4 regions of the Natranaerobius thermophilus JW/NM-WN-LF genome follow, and region 1 is predicted to be linked to each of the others. Evidence: riboswitches for the same ligand, from Rfam matches in the RefSeq annotation. Region 1 holds a riboswitch; each other region holds the start of a gene.
The links. A riboswitch is a leader RNA that binds a small molecule or an ion and turns the genes downstream of it on or off. The one in region 1 is predicted to bind thiamine pyrophosphate.

Region 1 (4,556 bases):
GCTGTTCTTGTTTATGAATGAATAATTGATCGAATCTCATGAATTCTTTCAGGAATATTTGGGGCTTCAACTATCTCGGTAACAATGGCAAAGCATGAAGCTCCCTTTTCCTTAACTAAATGAATATTGTTGCGTTTAATACCACCAATGGCAGTAAAAGGGATATTCAGGTTAGTCGAAACGTAATCAACATATTCAAGTCCTACTGGTTTTTGAACATCTTCCTTTGTATTTGTCTCAAATACAGGCCCTACTCCAATATAGTCGGCACCTAATGAAATCGCTTCCTTGGCTTGATCGGGAGAATGGGTTGAAAGTCCAATAATCATATCATCACCCACTAATTTCCTTACCTGATTAACTGGTAGATCATCTTGACCGACGTGAACTCCGTCTGCACCAACTAGTAGTGCGATATCTATATCATCATTAATAATCAGTTTACAATTTGCTTCTCTGGTCATTTCCCTGATCTTTTTGCACTGTGTAAGCTTTTCTCTGGGTGTTTTATCTTTTTCCCTGTACTGAATGGTTTTTATTCCGGCTTTGAGCATTTTACTGACCACTGCAATATTATCTCTTCCCCTGGAAAAGGGTTCGGCCGTAATAGCATAAATATCTGTATTTAATCCTTTGTTTCCAGTAGTCATTAAATTAACCCTCCCTAATCTAAATTAATTCCCAGTCTTTTAATACCGGTTGATAACCATTATTTATTAACATACCTTTGATCTCTACTACTGAACGTTCATCGGCGGTATGAAACTGAGACTCGCTATTTTCTACACCGGAATAGCTTCCTACAGCTGTCTTAGCTCCTGCCGACATTCTAGTTACTCCTAGGGGAAGCAGATTTTCTCTTAAATCAGGGCTTTCTCTAGTAGAAATATTGATCCCCACACTGTGTAAAAAAATTCTTGTGGCTACTATCATTTGAACCAAGTTTTTATCCGCAACTCTATAATATTCCAAGGTTTCATCAGCAAAAGGTCTTAAGCGGGGAAAAGATATGGAAATTTCAGCTTCCGGATAATGATTTAATAAGTACCAAGCATGTAGACCAGTAAAAAAAGCTTCCTGCCTCCAGGGGCCCAAACCAAATAATGCACCTATGTTAACCCTTCTCATGCCCATTTGTAGGCTGCGTTCCGGGGCTAGTAATCGAAAATCATAATCGCGTTTTGGGCCGCTTTTATGAACTTGTTGATAAATATCTTCGTCGTAAACCTCTTGGTAGATTGTAAGTCCATCAACTTCATTGTCAATTAACTGTTTATATTCTTTGGCTGTCAATGGATAGATTTCTATAGCTATAGAAGAAAAGTATTTTTTTAAAATATCAATACATTTTTCTATATAATCTAGGGGTGCATGTGGTTTAGATTCACCAGTTAAAAGCAATATATGGCGAAGACCAGTATGGCTGATAGCTTGGGCTTCTTGTTCAACTTCTTCAAGGCTTAAAGTAGTTCTTTGAAACTGATTATCTACTTTAAAAGCACAATAAAGGCAGTTATTATCACAATGATCACTAACGTAAATGGGAGCATACAAAACGATAGCTTTTCCAAAAAAATTTGTGGTGAGTTGATTAGCTTTTTGCGCCATTTCTTCCAGGTAATTTTCTGCGGCTGGCGATAGCATGGCTAAAAAGTCTCTAAAGTTTGGATTGTCTTTATAAATTGCGGTTTCAACCCTTTGGGGAGTGATATCTTGAAAAGTTTGCTGAAAGTCTAGCTGTTGGTATTTTTTAATAAAATCTCTAAAACTCATTACTTATCCCTCCCCATTTTCGTCTCGAAGAAAACCAGTCAAAGGTGAAGAAGCTTCAGCAGTCTCTTTCACGGGTGCGGCTTTGGATAAATATGCTTTCCTTCCCGACTTGACAGCTTGACTGAAAGCTTCTGCCATTAAAACTGGGTTTTCAGCCGTAGCAATAGCGGTATTTACTAGCACAGCTTCACAGCCTAGTTCCATAGCTTCGGCCGCTTGAGATGGCCGACCGATACCCGCATCAACAATAATAGGTAAATTTATCTCAGATATTAGTATTTTAATGAGCTCACGGGTTTCAAGCCCTTTATTAGTACCAATAGGTGCTCCTAAGGGCATTACAGCTTCAACTCCAATTTGCTCCATTTCCTGGGCAATTGATAACTCGGGACTAACATAAGGAAAGACTTTAAACCCTTCATCCACTAGGGTTTTTGAAGCTTTTAAAGTTTCTGAATTGTCTGGTAAAAGGTATTTTTGGTCTTTAATAACTTCAATTTTTACCCAATTACCACATCCAGCAGCTTGTGCTATTTGAGCAATTTTTACTGCTTCTTCTGCATTCCTAGCTCCTGAGGTGTTTGGCATCAAAATACAGTCTTGATTGATATAATCCAGGACATTTTCATCATCGGAATTTAAATCAACGCGCCTTAAAGCAACTGTAACAGCCTGAGAGCCGGAACTATCTAAAACTTGTGGAATCAGACTTTTCCTAGGGAATTTGCCAGTGCCCACAATCAGCCTATTTGTTAATTTTTTACCGCCAATTTTCAAAATGTCATTAGACAAATTAACCACCTCCAACCATACTTAATACTTCAATTTCGTCACCTTCTGATAATTGGGTCTTTTCCCATTCGTCTTTGTGAACTACTTCCCTGTTTAAGATCACAATTTTACCGCGGGATTTTAAATTTAATTCCCAAAAAAGTTGGTTTACCGTTAAATTATCCGAAACCTGTTTTGTTTCTCCATTAACTTTGATTGTCATTTTGTCACCTCCAAGATTTTCAACTCTCGTAAATTATTGATTAGATTAAAAAAACTCACCCTGCATAAGTAGGTGAGTTTGACTTGACTAATTTGGATATTAGTCAATACAAGCTCCCTACGCTGGTACTAACCAGAGCAGGTTCAAAGGGTAAGGCGGTACTGGCCTTTCTCAGCCTGAATTCAGGCACCCCTGCTTGGCGAATATTTGATTCAACATTATTATACTATTTCTAAACTATTTACTGTCAAGGATAATTTGTTGTTTTATTGACAAATATTAAAAAACAGTGATAGGATTAGTTTTAAAAATAAAAGGGTTGTGATTATAAGTGGTCATGTCAGAATCAGTAATAATCAATGAAGATGGAAATTTGGAAATAGGTGGTTGTGATTTAGTAAAATTAGCTCAACAATATGATACACCTTTGAATATATTAGATGAAGAACATATTAGGAATAAATGTAGAAAATATCGAAGAATTTTAGAACAATATTATCCTACAACTGAATTGGCTTATGCTGGTAAAGCTTTTTTGTCAACAACCATTTGTAAAATAGTTGAAGAAGAAGGCTTGTTCCTTGATGTAGTCTCGGAAGGGGAATTATTTACAGCGGTTCAGGCTGGTTTTCCTGGGGACAAGCTGTTATTTCATGGAAATAATAAAACCTCAAGAGAATTAGAATATGCCTTAGATTGTAATGTGGGAAGAATAGTAGTTGATAGCTTCTTGGAACTTGAACTGATTGAAAAGTTAGCACAAAAAAAGAGTACTAGGGTCCAAATTTATTTTAGAGTTAAACCCGGGATAGAGGCTCATACCCACAAATATATATTAACTGGTCAAGAGGACTCCAAATTTGGCTTCAGCTTACGTCAAGACGATATAATGAAAGCTGTAAACTTTGCAATCAAATCTTCATATATTGATTTACAAGGACTACACTGTCATATTGGTTCACAAATTAATGAAAGTAAACCTTATAGATTAGCTGCTAAAACCATGATGGAATTATTAATTTCAATTCAAAAAATATATAATTACAGTATTTCGGAACTGGATTTAGGTGGGGGTATGGGAATAAAATATCGAAGTGATGATTCGAAATTAGATATTGATTCACTTATGAATGAAATATCCCAACTTATCCTGGATATGGCAAAAGACTCTAAAATAGAATTGCCGAAATTAATTTTTGAACCCGGGCGTTCAATTATTGGAGAAGCGGGTGTCATGTTGTATCGTGTTGGAGTCATTAAAGAAATACCAGGTATTAGAAATTATGTTTCAGTAGACGGAGGAATGAGCGATAATATTAGACCAGCTCTTTACGGAGCTGAATACTCTGCTGTAGTGGCAAACAAGGCCAATTATCCTCATAATAATAGTTATACTGTTGTAGGTAAAATCTGTGAATCAGGTGATGTTCTCCTACAAAATATAGATTTAGTAGATAATCTAACACCTGGAGATTTACTTACCGTTTTTAGCTGTGGTGCGTATACTTATTCCATGTCAAGTAATTATAATAGACTACCAAAACCAGCAGTGGTGTTAGTAAACCAAGGTCAAGCTGATCTCATAGTTCGTCGAGAAAGTTTAGAAGATGTGATCCAAAATGACCTTATCCCAGAAAGGTTTAGGAGGAACTAAAGTGAAGTTTGAAAAAATGCATGGTTTGGGGAACGATTTTATTTTGATGAAAGATTTTCAGAGAAATTATCCTGATCTGGCAAAACGGCTATGTGACCGTCGGTTTGGAATTGGGGCTGATGGGCTAGTCATTTA
Region 2 (4,556 bases), 1.0 Mb from region 1:
AATCAATCAAGTTTATCTCTCCTAATTAAGGATTATATTGATCTAGTCTGTATTTTTTCAACTTCTCCAAGCTGGTATCCATTCAGTTTTATAGTTTCGTATTTATTCCATAGATTATTCCGTTTTAATATCTAGTTTATTTATTACATCCTGAAAACTCTTAATTTTATTAGCTTCAATTCCTTTCGATTTTGCTATTTGATATAGTTTTTCTTTGGCAAAAACAAGGTCTGCAATTTCTATGGGACATCGGTCTGAATAGCCATCTCCTACATAGATTGTTTTAGGGACAGTTTTAAAATTGCTAATTAAGCTTCGAATTATTGCAGTTTTGCAGCTACCACACTGATGACAGTTATCATTAGAATATGGTGTTGTCATACTGAAATTTCTATTGTTAACCAATAATTTATTAGCGTAAAAAGGAATATGTGATAATCCTTCTCTACCTAAAATTTCTTTAATTAATAAATCATAACCATCACTTACAATGTATAGCTGATCACCTTCTCTATTTATTATGTCAACAAATTTTTTAAAATCAGGGTCAATTTGAATATTACTTATAGCTCTGCTAACATCCTCCCAGGAACAATCAAATAACTTAAAGGTCTCTCGAGCAACATCTTTTGTCGTAAGCTCACCTTTTTCCCACTGTTGATTAAGCTCTTGCCATCCATTTCGGGCACAAGTTTGAATCATTAAATTACAACTGTCTTGAAATGTAACGGTTCCATCAAAATCCGTGACAAACAAGCGCGGCTTCCTTAATCTATTAGTATGTTCATCACTCACTTAATCACTCTCCTTATATATTGGGAACCACTATCAACTAACAAAAATTAGGACCTTTACCCGATCTAGGGAAAGGTCCTATTAACTAATACATTACAGGATCTATGAGTAATTCCCTGCGCTGGCATTACCCAGATCAGGTTAAAGGGTCAGGACCTCTTCAGGTCCACTCTCAGCCAATACGGCTCCCCTAATTTGCTGACTTAATTTAAAATTATAGTATCACTCAATTACATAAATTGTCAATTGAATTTCATAAAAATTTCCACTCAATTCAATATATCTAATCTAGATTAAATCTAGATTTAATCCAGATGATTACTAAAGGCAGTATCACTAATGTTAGTAGAGTAGCACTAAACAATCCACCTATAAGAGAAAAAGCCAAAGAGTTTTGAATTTCAGACCCAGGACCAACGGCAATAGCCATGGGAATTAATGCCAACAAGGTAGTAATAGTAGTCATCAAAATGGGTCTCAATCTAAGGGAAGCACCTTCAAGGACACTATCTTCCCGTTTAATGCAATCCACTAAAACAATAGCATTATTAACAACTAATCCTGAAAGTATAATAACCCCCATTATTGATGCCACATTTAAAGTATCATTCAAAATATATAGTGCTAGAATTACACCTACAAAAGAAAAAGGTATGCTGACCATAATAACAAGAGGATAACGTAAAGATTCGAATTGACCTGCCATGACCATAAATACTAGCAACAAAGATAAAGCCAAAGCTCCACCTAGCTCTAAATATGAGGACCACATATCCTCGTAAGCGCCCCCATAATTTAGGCGATAACCTTGCGGGATATCCACATTATCTAATCTATCTTGGATACTATTTACCGCTCCCCGAACATCTCTTGTTTCCGAATCGGCTGAAATTGTTACATAGCGCTGACCGTCCTGTCGATTGATAACCGTAGGGCCTGGCTCTTTTTCAACTGTGGCAATATCCTGGTATTTTTCTTTTATTTCTTCAGTAGACTCAGGTCCTTCGCTAAAGTAACCTAATACTATGGGGATCTCTCTACCATCTTCTCTAAAAATTGTTGCTCTTCTTCCTGTTAAATCAGTTTCTAAGTCTTGAGACATTTGAATGGGAGTAATTCCTTTTAACATGCTTTGTTCGTCTTTGGGAGAAACCTGTAGTTCTGGTCTGGGTGTAGGTAAGTTTCTCGAAACATTTGAAACAACTTCTAATTCAGAAACTTCATTAGCTATATCTTGAGACAGTTCCCTCAGTGTGTCAAGTTCTGGACCGATTAAGTCAATTTCAATAGCATCACCACCCATCTCTAAATCTCCCTCCATCTCGGAAGCGCTAATTGAGGCCTGGTCATGATCGTAAAATTCACTCTCAACTTGTTGGGCAAGTTTTTCTTGCTCATCTGTTTCCAATATCACCATCAATTCACCGCGATGGGGAGTTCTTTGAGTGTACCCTGCTCCTTCTCTTTGACTAGCTCGCTCACCTATGGTTGCGTATACAGAGTCAACTTCTTCCTCATCTAAAAGATATTGTTCTACTTCTGTAACAACTTCTTCTGTGGTTTCCAAATGAGTTCCGGGTGGTAATCGTACGTCTACTGTAAATTCGGATCTAGTTATGGGTGGTAAAAATTCTCCACCCAAATTTGGGAGCAAAGTAAAGGATATTACCATTAATATAATAGCTCCACCTAAAACATATTTTCCTTTTTTCGATAGATAGTGCAGGCTTTTTTTATATCGTTTTTTCAAATTTTCAATGGGTATGAACTTTGAAATGGCTTGATTATGCCCAATTAATAACACTGAGAGTACAGGAATAACCGTTAAAGCTGTAAATAACGACATGGCAAGCGAAAAAACTACCATATAGGACAAATCTGCAAAAATAATACCTGCTAGGTCTTCTAATAAAAATACAGGTAGAAAAACCGCAATAGTAGTTAAAGTTGATGCGATTATGGGAGAACTAACTTCTTCTGTCCCCGTGATAGCTGCTTCTTTAATTTGTTTTCCCTGTTCTACGTGTCTAAAAATATTTTCTAGAACCACAACTGAATTATCTACTAACATTCCTATCCCTAGAGCTAATCCCGATAGTGTCATTATATTGAGAGATAGCCCCGTAAAGTAAGCTAGAGGAAAAGTGGCTAGAATAGATGCTGGAATGCTAATGGCTACTATGAGGGTACTTTTATAATTTCTTAGAAACACAAATAGTACCAGGGCAGCCAAAAATCCTCCTAAAACGGCATTTTGTTGTACCATTGAAAGCACTTCTTCAATAAAATTGCCTTGATTCCAGGTGGGTACTAAATTAAGTTCTTGGTATTCACCCTGAATTTTGGCCAATTCTTCATTAATATTTCTGGTAACTTGAACTGTATTTGCGTCAGATTGTTTTTGGATAATCAATCCCAAAGCTTTATCTCCATTGAGACGAACTAAACTTTCCCTTTGATACTCATCTCTAATATCTGCTATATCATCTAAATATACTGGTTCTCCATAATCACCAGAAAACTCTTCTCCCTGCCTTCTATCAGTCGAAAATTCGGTAGAAACCTCTGGATTCTGATCAGCAGGTAACTCATCGCCAGAGGAAAATGAATCATTTAAGCCATTGCTAGTTTCTCCTGGAAAATCAGGTGTGTTTATCCCAACAGTGGTTTCTTCAAGTTCATCAAGACTACTGAATTCTGACACAGATCTCACCAAAAGCTCCTGTTCTTCTTCCACAATTCTTCCACCTGGCACATTGATATTTTGTCCTGATAGTATCCCGTAAACTTCTTGAGAATTTAAATCATATTTTTCCATCTGATCTTCATTTAAATCAACTCTTATTTCCCTTTCACCTACACCAGAAAGTTCTACAGATGACACACCATCAATTCTTTTTAAACGATTAACCACTTGATTTGAAACCAGGTGTTCTAAATCTATTAAATCTCGGTGTTCTCCTTCTGCTTCTTCCAGTCCCACACTTACAAACATAACTGGCATCAAGGATGGATCTACTTTAACGACTTGAGGGGATTCAGCTCCTTCTGGTAAATTCTCCCTAACAGTGTCTATTCTTTCTCTCATTTCCAGTGATGCAAAATCCATATCAGTCCCCCAGGAAAATTCTACCATAACCATGGACAATTCTTCATAGGATCGAGATGAAATATTTTCTATTCCAGCCGTTGTACCAACCATCTCCTCCATGGGTCTCGTAATCATATTTTCAATTTCCTGAGGACCTGCTTCTGGATATTGAGTCACTACAACCGCCATAGGATAATTCATTTGAGGAAGTAGGTTTAATGGTAATCGAGGGTATATTAAAAATCCTAATATTAATACGGCTAATAATACCATAATAGTAGCTATTGGTCGTTTTACTGCAAGACGCGATAAACTCACCCAAACTCACCCCGTTTATTTTGCTAAATAACGAATTGCTTTTTACAAATTAGACTGTATTAAAGTTGTGTGTGGATAACTATAAGATATAAATTTTCTCAAATTGCTTAACTCATTGGTTTTTATCCTTGGTGTTAGTATAAATTCTTGGACACATCATGGTTAAGTCACTTACAATATTAATAACGAAAGGATGTGTCCAGTAATGAGTAATAAGAGATATAATGAAGACTTCAAAAGAACAATTGTAGATTTATATAATTCAGGTAGTTCTGTGAAGGATTTGTCTAGCGAATATGGTGTGACAGAGGTTACTATTTATAAATGGATCAAAGATTTCTCTCCAAACCAA
Region 3 (4,556 bases), 1.4 Mb from region 1:
TAAGACAAGCCAATAACATTATCAATTTTATAATAGAAGGCTATTCCGACACCTGGCTCATTTAGATCGATTAGTTTGCCTTCTAATAGTTCGGTGGCTTGTGATAATTTTTCTTCTGAGTCTACTATTGAAAAGATGGTTTTGTTACCTTCTTTACAGTGTTCAAAAAGTTGTCTAACCCCTCCCACAATGGGAATTTTATTTTGACAAACTAATGCATTTCCCATTCCTTCAGAGTCAATTACAGTACCTCCCGGAATTCCGATTTCAATAAATTTCTTTAATAGTTCATCTAAATACTCCGTTTCGTTTAACACTATTACTAAGACATAAATTTAAATCACTCTCCCTTGTAGTTTTAGCTTTTAGCGGCTGCTAAAAAACAACCGCAATTAGATCCTATTATTTTATTATACTCTTCTAAGTATGATTTTCAAGGATATATACATATTAGAATAATTCTTAATTTTGAATAAAAACAAAAGCTAATTATAATAGTAATTGTTAACATGAAGGTGTATTATTACTATTTCTAGAAAACATAATAAAATCTCAGAGAATAAGTGATGGTGATTTATAAACTTGGAGGTGTGTTACTGTTGGAAGGAAATTTTTATACTGCTGTTGAAAAGAGGCGTTCTATCTACGGGATTAGTAAAGAAGCTGTCATTTCCGATGACAAAATTAAAAAAATTATTGAACATGCTGTAAAATTCATTCCATCTGCTTTTAATTCTCAGAGTGGAAGGGTGGTATTATTATTAGGAGAACATCACGATAAATTATGGGAAATTATTAAGGATATTCTTAGAGAAAAAGTATCTGAAAAGAAATTTCCTAAGACCGAAGAAAAACTTAACTCCTTTAAAAGTGGATATGGAACAGTGTTATTTTTTGAAGATCAGGAGCCAGTTCAAGAACTTCAGCAAAAATTCCCCAAGTATAAAGATACTTTTCCAATTTGGTCTCATCATTCTTCCGGCATGTTACAATACGTAGTGTGGACAGCGTTGGAATTAGAAGGTTTTGGCGCATCTTTACAGCATTATAATCCTATAATAGATGATGCTGTAAAAAAAGAATGGGATATTCCTGAAAACTGGGAACTGGTGTCCCAAATGCCCTTTGGTAAACCTACAGCTCCTCCGGGAGAAAAGGAATTTAAACCTCTAGATGAGAGAATAAAGGTTTTTAAATAAGAAACCATAAGTATCTATAGATATCCAATTTTAAAGCCAATGCCAATGCAAAATTAGAGGGGGTAATAAATGTGGATCAAGAAATTTTTAATTATATTCAAAACTACATAGTCAGGGATAATTGTAAATCAGATACTATTAAGGAAGAAGAATATCAACGGGATGATGTACAACCCAGTATAGAGCTGGAGACGGGTAAATTTTTAGGTCTTTTGATTAGGTTGATAAATGCTCAAAAAGTTCTAGAATTTGGTACCTGTCTAGGTTATTCAACTATTTGGTTAGGCGAAGCTGTAAAACAAACTGGAGGGAAAGTTATTTCAATTGAAAAAGACCCTAAACTCTATCAAGAAGCTAAAACAAATATAGAGGAAGCGGGTCTTTCAAATTCTGTAGAACTGGTTTATGGTGATATTAGCGAGAAAATTCGGGACTTAACTGGTCCCTATGATATAATCTTTCAAGATGCTCAAAAATCATTATACCCTAAAGTACTGGAAAACAGTATTAATTTGTTGAATCAGGGTGGGGTGCTTGTTGCAGATGATACCTTATTCAAAGTTAAAGGAGCCCCAAGAAATTTAGGGGCTCCTGTTGATGAATATAATCGCAAAGTAATGTCTGATGATAGACTTTACAGTACTATTTTACCTGTCGGCGATGGTGTTACTTTGAGTTATAAGATTAGACAGTAAAGTATTTTTTCACTCTAGTCAAGGTCAATAAAACTATAACAATTATAGTGATTATTAGTTCCGGAACTAAATAACTGGAATTATACAACAAAGAGTACATCCAGACGCTTTGCCCTTCGGGAGCATAGTCGCCAAAAAACACAGCTCCAGCTAAAAAATGGGAGACAAATCTGACCATTCCACCTAAAATAACACCTGTGACTATAGGTAAGATTATATTGGCCGAGGAATTCGCTTTTCTAATCCATGATGAAAAGGTTCCAGCTAAACCTAATCCTGCAAAAGCTACAGGATAATCCAGGAAAAATTGTATCCAGTGAACTATAAAGCCTGCTACTGCTAGCTGTAATATCCCGAAAGTGACTCCTGCCAGTATTCCGGGTTTTAACCCCCAACGAAAGGCTATGATAAATATAGGTAACATCTCTAAGCTAACAGATCCTCCCTGGGGCATGGTGTAAAGCTTAATCATGCTTAAAAGCAATGCCAAAGCCACTGCGATACCGGTTTCTGCCAGGATTCTGACATTTTTTGATACGTTTTCCATAATGAACTCTCCTTTCCTATATTAAGGCTCTTTTATACTCCTTTGTTGATAGTTGAACTCTTAGTGTGAAATTGAAGAGTTCAACTATCAACATTCAACTTTAACACAGCCCATATTAAAAAAAGCGCAATTCCTTAGGAATTGCGCTTTTAGTCGTAAATAATACATAAATAATACAGAAAACTCTATATAGCTCGCCTAGACTAAAAGCCAATTCCCTACGCTGGTATTATCCAGGTCAGGTTCTAGGGTAGGACTAATTGCCCTTCTCAGCCGGGAAGGCGATCCCCGGCACCCCTATTGGCTTAATAAAATTCGATTGTTATTACTATCTTACCATGGGTGTAAATATAATACAATGCATATTAATTTAAATTCTTTCACTAACATATGTCGCCACTAACTCATGACTAAAGTCACGAGAATGCGTGACGAACTCTTCAAATCTTGGCAAGATACCACTTACATGAAGATATTTCGTATTTCAATTCATAAATTTTTTGGGTTTCTCCGATAGTACTTTGGCAAGTGTAAACAATCATTTTGTTGCCTGTTAATTTTTCTTCAGATGTGGATATAACTTGGTCAACACTAACCACTTTTTTAGTACCTTCGGAAGTGGTGATACGATATTTTAAAGGTTTAGGAATTCCATCTTCTTTAAACCAGGCAATCATTTCTATAGGTTTCATTATTACCTTCACAGTAATTCTCCCTTCTATAATAAGCTAGACATCATGGGATACTCTTCTTCTGCATCTACTCCTCCTGCCAAGGGAGGAACTGTTGAATGTAAAAAACAGGACCGGATTAAAGAAGTTTCCCCGTGTTTAGCCCTGATTTTATCGATAGCTTTATAAAAAGACTCTTCTGAATCCGTATCAATAGACAATTTGTCAAACATCGATAGTTGGTAAGACTTACTCGATGAAAGGGAAGATAGTGAAATTCCTATGTGTCTTAAGGGTTCTTCTTCATCCCATAATTCATTTAAAAGTTTTTTACCAGTTTCGAAAATAACTTTAGTAGAATTTGTGGGATTGAGTAATTTTTTTTGTTTACCGTAGGAAATAAACTGTGAGGTTTTAATTGATAAATTGACTACTTGTGCGTAACAATGAGCATCACGTAATCGGCTACTGACCTTTTCAGTTAAAGATAATAACCAAAGCCGTGCTGTCTCTTTATCAGCCACATTTTCGGGAGTAGTAGTAGAATTTCCTAAACCCTTCATAGGAAAACCTTCTGGCCTAACGGAAGACTCCTCAATTCCATTGGCAAAATCCCAGATCAAAAGCCCGTGACTTTTCAACCAAAGTTTCAATTTATTGCGAGGAGTTTTAGCCAGTTCCCCAATGGTAGTGATTCCTCGATCAAGTAACTTTTTTTCTGTAGCCCTTCCCACCATAAATAATTCTCCTACAGGTAGTGGCCACAACTTAGTAGGAATTTCTTCAGGGAATAATGTGTGAACTCGGTCGGGTTTTTTAAATTCTGATGCCAGCTTAGCTAAGAGCTTATTGGGGCCAATTCCTATGTTCACTGTGAACCCGAGTTCTTCTTTTACTCTGGCCTTAATAGTATTAGCGGCGGTAAGATAATCCCCAAATTGTTTTTCCATATTGGTGAAATCCAGGAAGACTTCATCAACCGAATAGCGTTGAATAAAAGGGGAGTATTCGTACAGCAATTCGACCATGGCATTACTGCATCGAAGGTATAGATCATAATTGGGTGGTACTACAAACAGGTCAGGGCACTTTTTTCGAGCACTGCTCAACAGCTCTCCGGTTTGAATTTTAAACTTGCTTTTTGCTGGTATGGATTTAGCCAGTACAATTCCACGACGTTTTTGTGAATCTCCACCAACTACTGAGGGGACTTGCCTCAAATCAAGTTGTGCACCTTTTTGCAGCCTGTAAGCAGCCTCCCATGATAAATACGCAGAATTAACGTCAATGTGAAATATTATGGGGTCGCTCATTGTGCATCACTCCTGTAGAAAACATTATAGCAGAACACATGTTCGAAGTAAAGTGAAGTGATTCGCACATATTACTGTTAAATTATAGTTGTAAAAAGCTGTTGTTAACCACCTCATTTTACGAGGTTGAC
Region 4 (4,556 bases), 660 kb from region 1:
TATTACCTTTGATGCAGCTCACATTGTAATTAGTCAGTAAATCTTTCACCAAGTCCAGCCTGCTTTTTATGGCCACAGCACCCACCGGGTCTAGAACAATTGGTATTTCTAATTCTGAAGCTTTTTCTGCTGCCAGATAAATGGAATCCTTGTGTTCTTGATTTATTGTACCGATATTTATATAAAGTGCTTTAGCCAGGGGCACAAAATCAGATACTTCGTCCCTACTCTCACACATAGCCGGTGAAGCGCCGGCAGCCAATGTAATATTAGCGCAATCATTCATTGTGACATAATTAGTAATAGCATGGACTAAAGGATTTTCTTGCCTAACTTGTGTCAAATAAGTTCCCAACTTAAAATTAGAATTGAATGTACTCATGCATTTAATTCCTCCTTTTCTTGCACTTCTTCATCTCCTATTGATGAATGCAAGAGTACTTTTGAACCTTCACCGATTGTAAAACTATTATTAATGGCTTGTGTAACGTATTTTTTAGCTAATTTTATGCTAGTTAATAGATCATCTGTTTTACTCAAATATGCACATATAGCTGATCCCAGGGTACAACCCGTTCCGTGAAGACTGCCAACGCCCACTCTTTCAGCTGAAAATGTGTGATATTCATCTTCCCAAAAGAAATGATCAGTAGCGTTTCCACTTGTATGTCCACCCTTGATTAATACGGATTTTGCTCCCGCTTCCTTCAACTTATGAGCTGCTTTTTGTAAGTCTTTTGAATGGTCAATGTTTATGCCAGTCAATATCTCTGCTTCGGGAATATTAGGAGTGATGATATCAGAGATGGGAATAAGCTTCTCTAGCAAAGTTGATACTGCTTGTCTTTCTAGTAGTAAATCACCGCTTGTAGCTGCCAAAACAGGGTCAATTACAATCCAAGGTTTCGTTGAAAAAGAAGCAAGATTATCGGAAACGGTTTCAATTATTTGAGCATTTGAAAGCATCCCCGTCTTTACTGCAGAAATTTCCATATCCTCCGCCACTGACTTAAATTGCTCTGCCACCAAACTAGATTCAAGATGAACAGCGTTTTGTACCCCTGCAGTGTTCTGGGCAGTCACACCTGTTAGCACGGTAGTTCCGAATACTCCTATAGACTGAAATGTTTTTAGGTCAGCTTGTATTCCAGCACCACCCCCAGAATCAGAACCTGCAATGGTCATAACTACTTTTGTTTTAGACATATAATCACCCTTTTTTGTTATAGTTGTTTATGAGAAACAGAAAGAGAAAGCCCCGCTAAAGTCCCGCTAAAACCCCACTAAAGCCCCACTGCTTTAACTGCGAGAATATATAGGGGGTATATCAAAGATGATCTGTCATGGAAATAGATCTGTCTCCCCGGACCCTTTCTAATACCACACTCAAGCCAACTCCTATGAATGCCCCAACAATGGCACTTATGGCAAAGGGTGGAATATAAAAGTAGATCACAGCTTCATGGCCTAGGATCAATCTGGCAATAGGGACTGATAGCAAAGCGCCAATAATAGAAGTGCCGAATACCTCTCCAATAAAAGCTCCGTAAGGGCGCTGTCTAGCCATTTTAAAACCTATTCCGGCCAGTAAAGCCCCTGCCATACCACCCGGAAAAGCAAGTAAAGTTCCGATACCCAAAATATTACGTAATAAACCTATCATAAATGCGATCAGAACTGCTGGACCTGGACCGAGAAATATACCGGCAATTACATTAATAGCGTGCTGCATAGGATAAGCTTTAGCGAAACCAGCTGGAAACCAAATCAAATGAGATGTAAAGGTTCCAATAGCGATTAACAAAGCCATCAAAGTTATTTTACGGGTGTTATTTTGTAACATCGTAGCCACCTCCCATGATAAGTCATGATATTAAGGCATGATATTAAGGCATAATATTAATCCATGATAATAATTCTGATAATAAAAAAAGCTCCCGGGAAGACCGGGAGCCGTATATACACTGTCTTGTTCTAAATCTTAGCCTACGGCAACCGCTCTCCCTTCGCTGGCATTAACCAGTTCAGGTTATGGGGTCGGTGTTTACCCTCTCAGCCCATTTTTGGGGCTCCCCCGGCGGTGTTCCAATTCATTATAAAGTTTTTGCCATAAATTTTTTGCATAAATATTCATTATAAATTTTCTTAATATAAAGATATCATATTCGTTAATTTTTGTAAATTTAATCATCTCGACTTCAGATCAATTTTAATTCTTTTTTAAGATCATCAATTTGTTTTTTAGTTAATCCAGTATATCTCATAATTTTATCTATTTTTTCTCCATCTTCCAACATCTTTTTGGCTATTTGGTTCGGGCGAACCGCCTTCTTGACATACTCCCACAGCTAAAGCAGTGGGATTCTGGGGTCAAGCAGAAACAGCCTCTATGATAGCAGGTCTTACGTTTCCTAACCCAATGGACGATGCCCCGCCCATGTGTATATTAATTGCAGCGTTCAGATCTCTGTCAATTTTTAAACCGCAATCACATTCGAAAATTCTGTCTGATAGTTTAAGGTTTTGATTTATTTCACCGCACTTACTACAAATTTTTGAACTTGGATAAAAGCGATCTACCTTAACTACTCTAGAACCTTTTTTCTTGGCAACATATTCGAGAATTTCAACAAAAGTAGAATATCCTAAGTCTTGAATCTTTTTACCCCACATCTTTTGCATAGCTTTCATGTTGAGGTCTTCAATAAAAATGTATTCATACTTATCTGTTAGCTCATGTGCCAGTTTAAAGAAGTAGGCTCTACGCTGATTGACCACTTTCTTATGAAGTCTAAAAACTTTTTTCCTAGCTTTGTTTCGGTTATTAGAGCCTTTTTCTTTTGAACTTAATTCTTTCTGTGCTTTCTTTAATTCCTTCAATTTGTGGTGATAATAGAATGGTGCTTCATATTTCGTACCGTCTGATGCTACAAGAAATGTCTTCAAGCCAAAGTCCAAGCCGATGGAGCTTTTACCCTGCCTATCGGGGACTTCGATTTTTTCTTTAACTACAAAACAAATATACAGGTCGCCTAAAGGATCTCGTTTTATAGTTACAGTTTTAATATTTTCTGGAAGCTCTCTGCTTTTACTGAATTTATAGACCTTCTTTCCGATTTTGATTAAGTTATCGTCAACATATTTCCAACCTGCTTGTTTTAAAGTGAAGCTTTTGTATTTTTTAATTTTTTTGAATTTAGGCGGTGAAGTTTTAATACCATGTTTCAAATTCCTAAAGAATAACTGGTATGCTCTATCTATTCTATCTACTATATCTTGAATTGCTTGTGAGCCTACTAGGTTCCAATGTTGATATTTGTCTTTTTTCTTTAATTTGGTTATGTGCTTCATTAACTGAAACTTATTTAAGTGTTTACCTGTTAGTTTATAATACCTTTTGTGGAGGGCAATGCAATGATTATAGATAAGACCAGCTATATCTATTTTCTGATGAATATTTTTATTCTTTTTTGACTCGTATAACTTATACTTATAGGTTTTAGTTATAATCACTATTTACCCTCCTGGTCTTCGATATATTTACGAATAGTATCTTCTGATATATGACCGACCGACTCAACATAATAACTACGAGTCCAGAGTGAAGGCAGCCTTGATTTTAGTTCAGGAAACTCCTTACGAAGAATTTTGGCACTATATCCTTTCAGTTGTCGCACAATATAGTGTGGTGCTAAAGTGGGGTCTGCTTTGATAAACAAATGAACATGATCTGGCATAATAGTTAAATCTTGAATTTCTATCTCTAGCTCATTGGCTTTCTCTAAAAATAATTGCTTTAATCGCTGTTCAATTTTGCCAGTCAGTACTTCACGTCTATATTTGGGGCAAAAAATGATATGATAACCTAAATTGTATACAGTTGTTTTGGTTGTAGTCCATCTATTTTTACTCATATTTTTATTATAATAAAAAAATAGATAGTTGGCAAACAGTTAATAATAAACATTCATCCCACAGCTAAAGCAGTGGGCTTTCTGTTTGGTTTTTTCGTAAGCTTTTGCCCATACCTGTATATTCCAAGCCCTCCCTTATATTGTCCTCATACTCAGGGTTATTGTTAAATCTCATGTTTTCCATTTCAAAGTGTGCATTTTGTACTGCATCATTATCATTAGTCCACGGCTCAGTGATCCAGTTTCGATCTTCCAAACGACCTTCAGCTAGTGCATCGGGCGGAAATTCTTTGTTTGTCACTCTACTTTGTTCTGTGAAATCATCTATAAATTCTTCGGTTTGAGTGTCGTACCAGGGAACAACACCTAAATATCTATACTCACCATTTTCAACTTCATTGCCAGGTACTTCTTCTAAAACTCCACCTGCAATTACATTGTGTGGATCTTCTGTTCTGTCCATGTGTACTCCACCGGGATTGATCTTATAACGTGGATCATTTATGATATTTTCGTTAATATACTCAATTGCTCTTTCTGGATCCTCTGATGCTTCGCCCTCTGCTAATGCTGAATTAAAATTAAGAAAAAGAAATGATAACGCCAGAAGCGTTATCATAGATAATCTTAAAAAAGTTTTAT

Region 2: it holds a riboswitch for thiamine pyrophosphate, as region 1 does, so the genes downstream of both, NTHER_RS14255 (MtnX-like HAD-IB family phosphatase) here and thiS (sulfur carrier protein ThiS) in region 1, are expected to answer to the same signal.
Region 3: it holds a riboswitch for thiamine pyrophosphate, as region 1 does, so the genes downstream of both, thiT (energy-coupled thiamine transporter ThiT) here and thiS (sulfur carrier protein ThiS) in region 1, are expected to answer to the same signal.
Region 4: it holds a riboswitch for thiamine pyrophosphate, as region 1 does, so the genes downstream of both, thiW (energy coupling factor transporter S component ThiW) here and thiS (sulfur carrier protein ThiS) in region 1, are expected to answer to the same signal.

The regions. Positions count from the first base shown of each region.
Region 1 is NC_010718.1:2,009,490-2,014,045, reverse strand. Features, by position in the region: gene thiE (thiamine phosphate synthase) at 12-650, opposite strand; gene thiH (2-iminoacetate synthase ThiH) at 670-1,773, opposite strand; gene NTHER_RS09700 (thiazole synthase) at 1,777-2,565, opposite strand; gene thiS (sulfur carrier protein ThiS) at 2,567-2,767, opposite strand; TPP riboswitch at 2,865-2,971, opposite strand; gene lysA (diaminopimelate decarboxylase) at 3,105-4,421, shown strand; gene dapF (diaminopimelate epimerase) at 4,423-4,556, shown strand, end outside.
Region 2 is NC_010718.1:3,056,491-3,061,046, forward strand. Features, by position in the region: gene NTHER_RS15730 (YgaP-like transmembrane domain) at 1-10, opposite strand, end outside; gene NTHER_RS14255 (MtnX-like HAD-IB family phosphatase) at 115-795, opposite strand; TPP riboswitch at 892-997, opposite strand; gene NTHER_RS14260 (efflux RND transporter permease subunit) at 1,079-4,204, opposite strand; one part of gene NTHER_RS15735 (IS3 family transposase) at 4,410-4,556, shown strand, end outside.
Region 3 is NC_010718.1:291,823-296,378, forward strand. Features, by position in the region: gene NTHER_RS01520 (hypothetical protein) at 1-317, opposite strand, end outside; gene NTHER_RS01525 (nitroreductase family protein) at 600-1,199, shown strand; gene NTHER_RS01530 (O-methyltransferase) at 1,271-1,894, shown strand; gene thiT (energy-coupled thiamine transporter ThiT) at 1,884-2,441, opposite strand; TPP riboswitch at 2,640-2,750, opposite strand; gene NTHER_RS01540 (hypothetical protein) at 2,882-3,145, opposite strand; gene NTHER_RS01545 (DNA polymerase Y family protein) at 3,160-4,425, opposite strand.
Region 4 is NC_010718.1:2,671,176-2,675,731, forward strand. Features, by position in the region: gene thiM (hydroxyethylthiazole kinase) at 1-382, opposite strand, end outside; gene thiD (bifunctional hydroxymethylpyrimidine kinase/phosphomethylpyrimidine kinase) at 379-1,206, opposite strand; gene thiW (energy coupling factor transporter S component ThiW) at 1,328-1,843, opposite strand; TPP riboswitch at 1,984-2,086, opposite strand; gene NTHER_RS12590 (RNA-guided endonuclease InsQ/TnpB family protein) at 2,371-3,513, opposite strand; gene tnpA (IS200/IS605 family transposase) at 3,513-3,914, opposite strand; gene NTHER_RS12600 (hypothetical protein) at 3,979-4,556, opposite strand, start outside.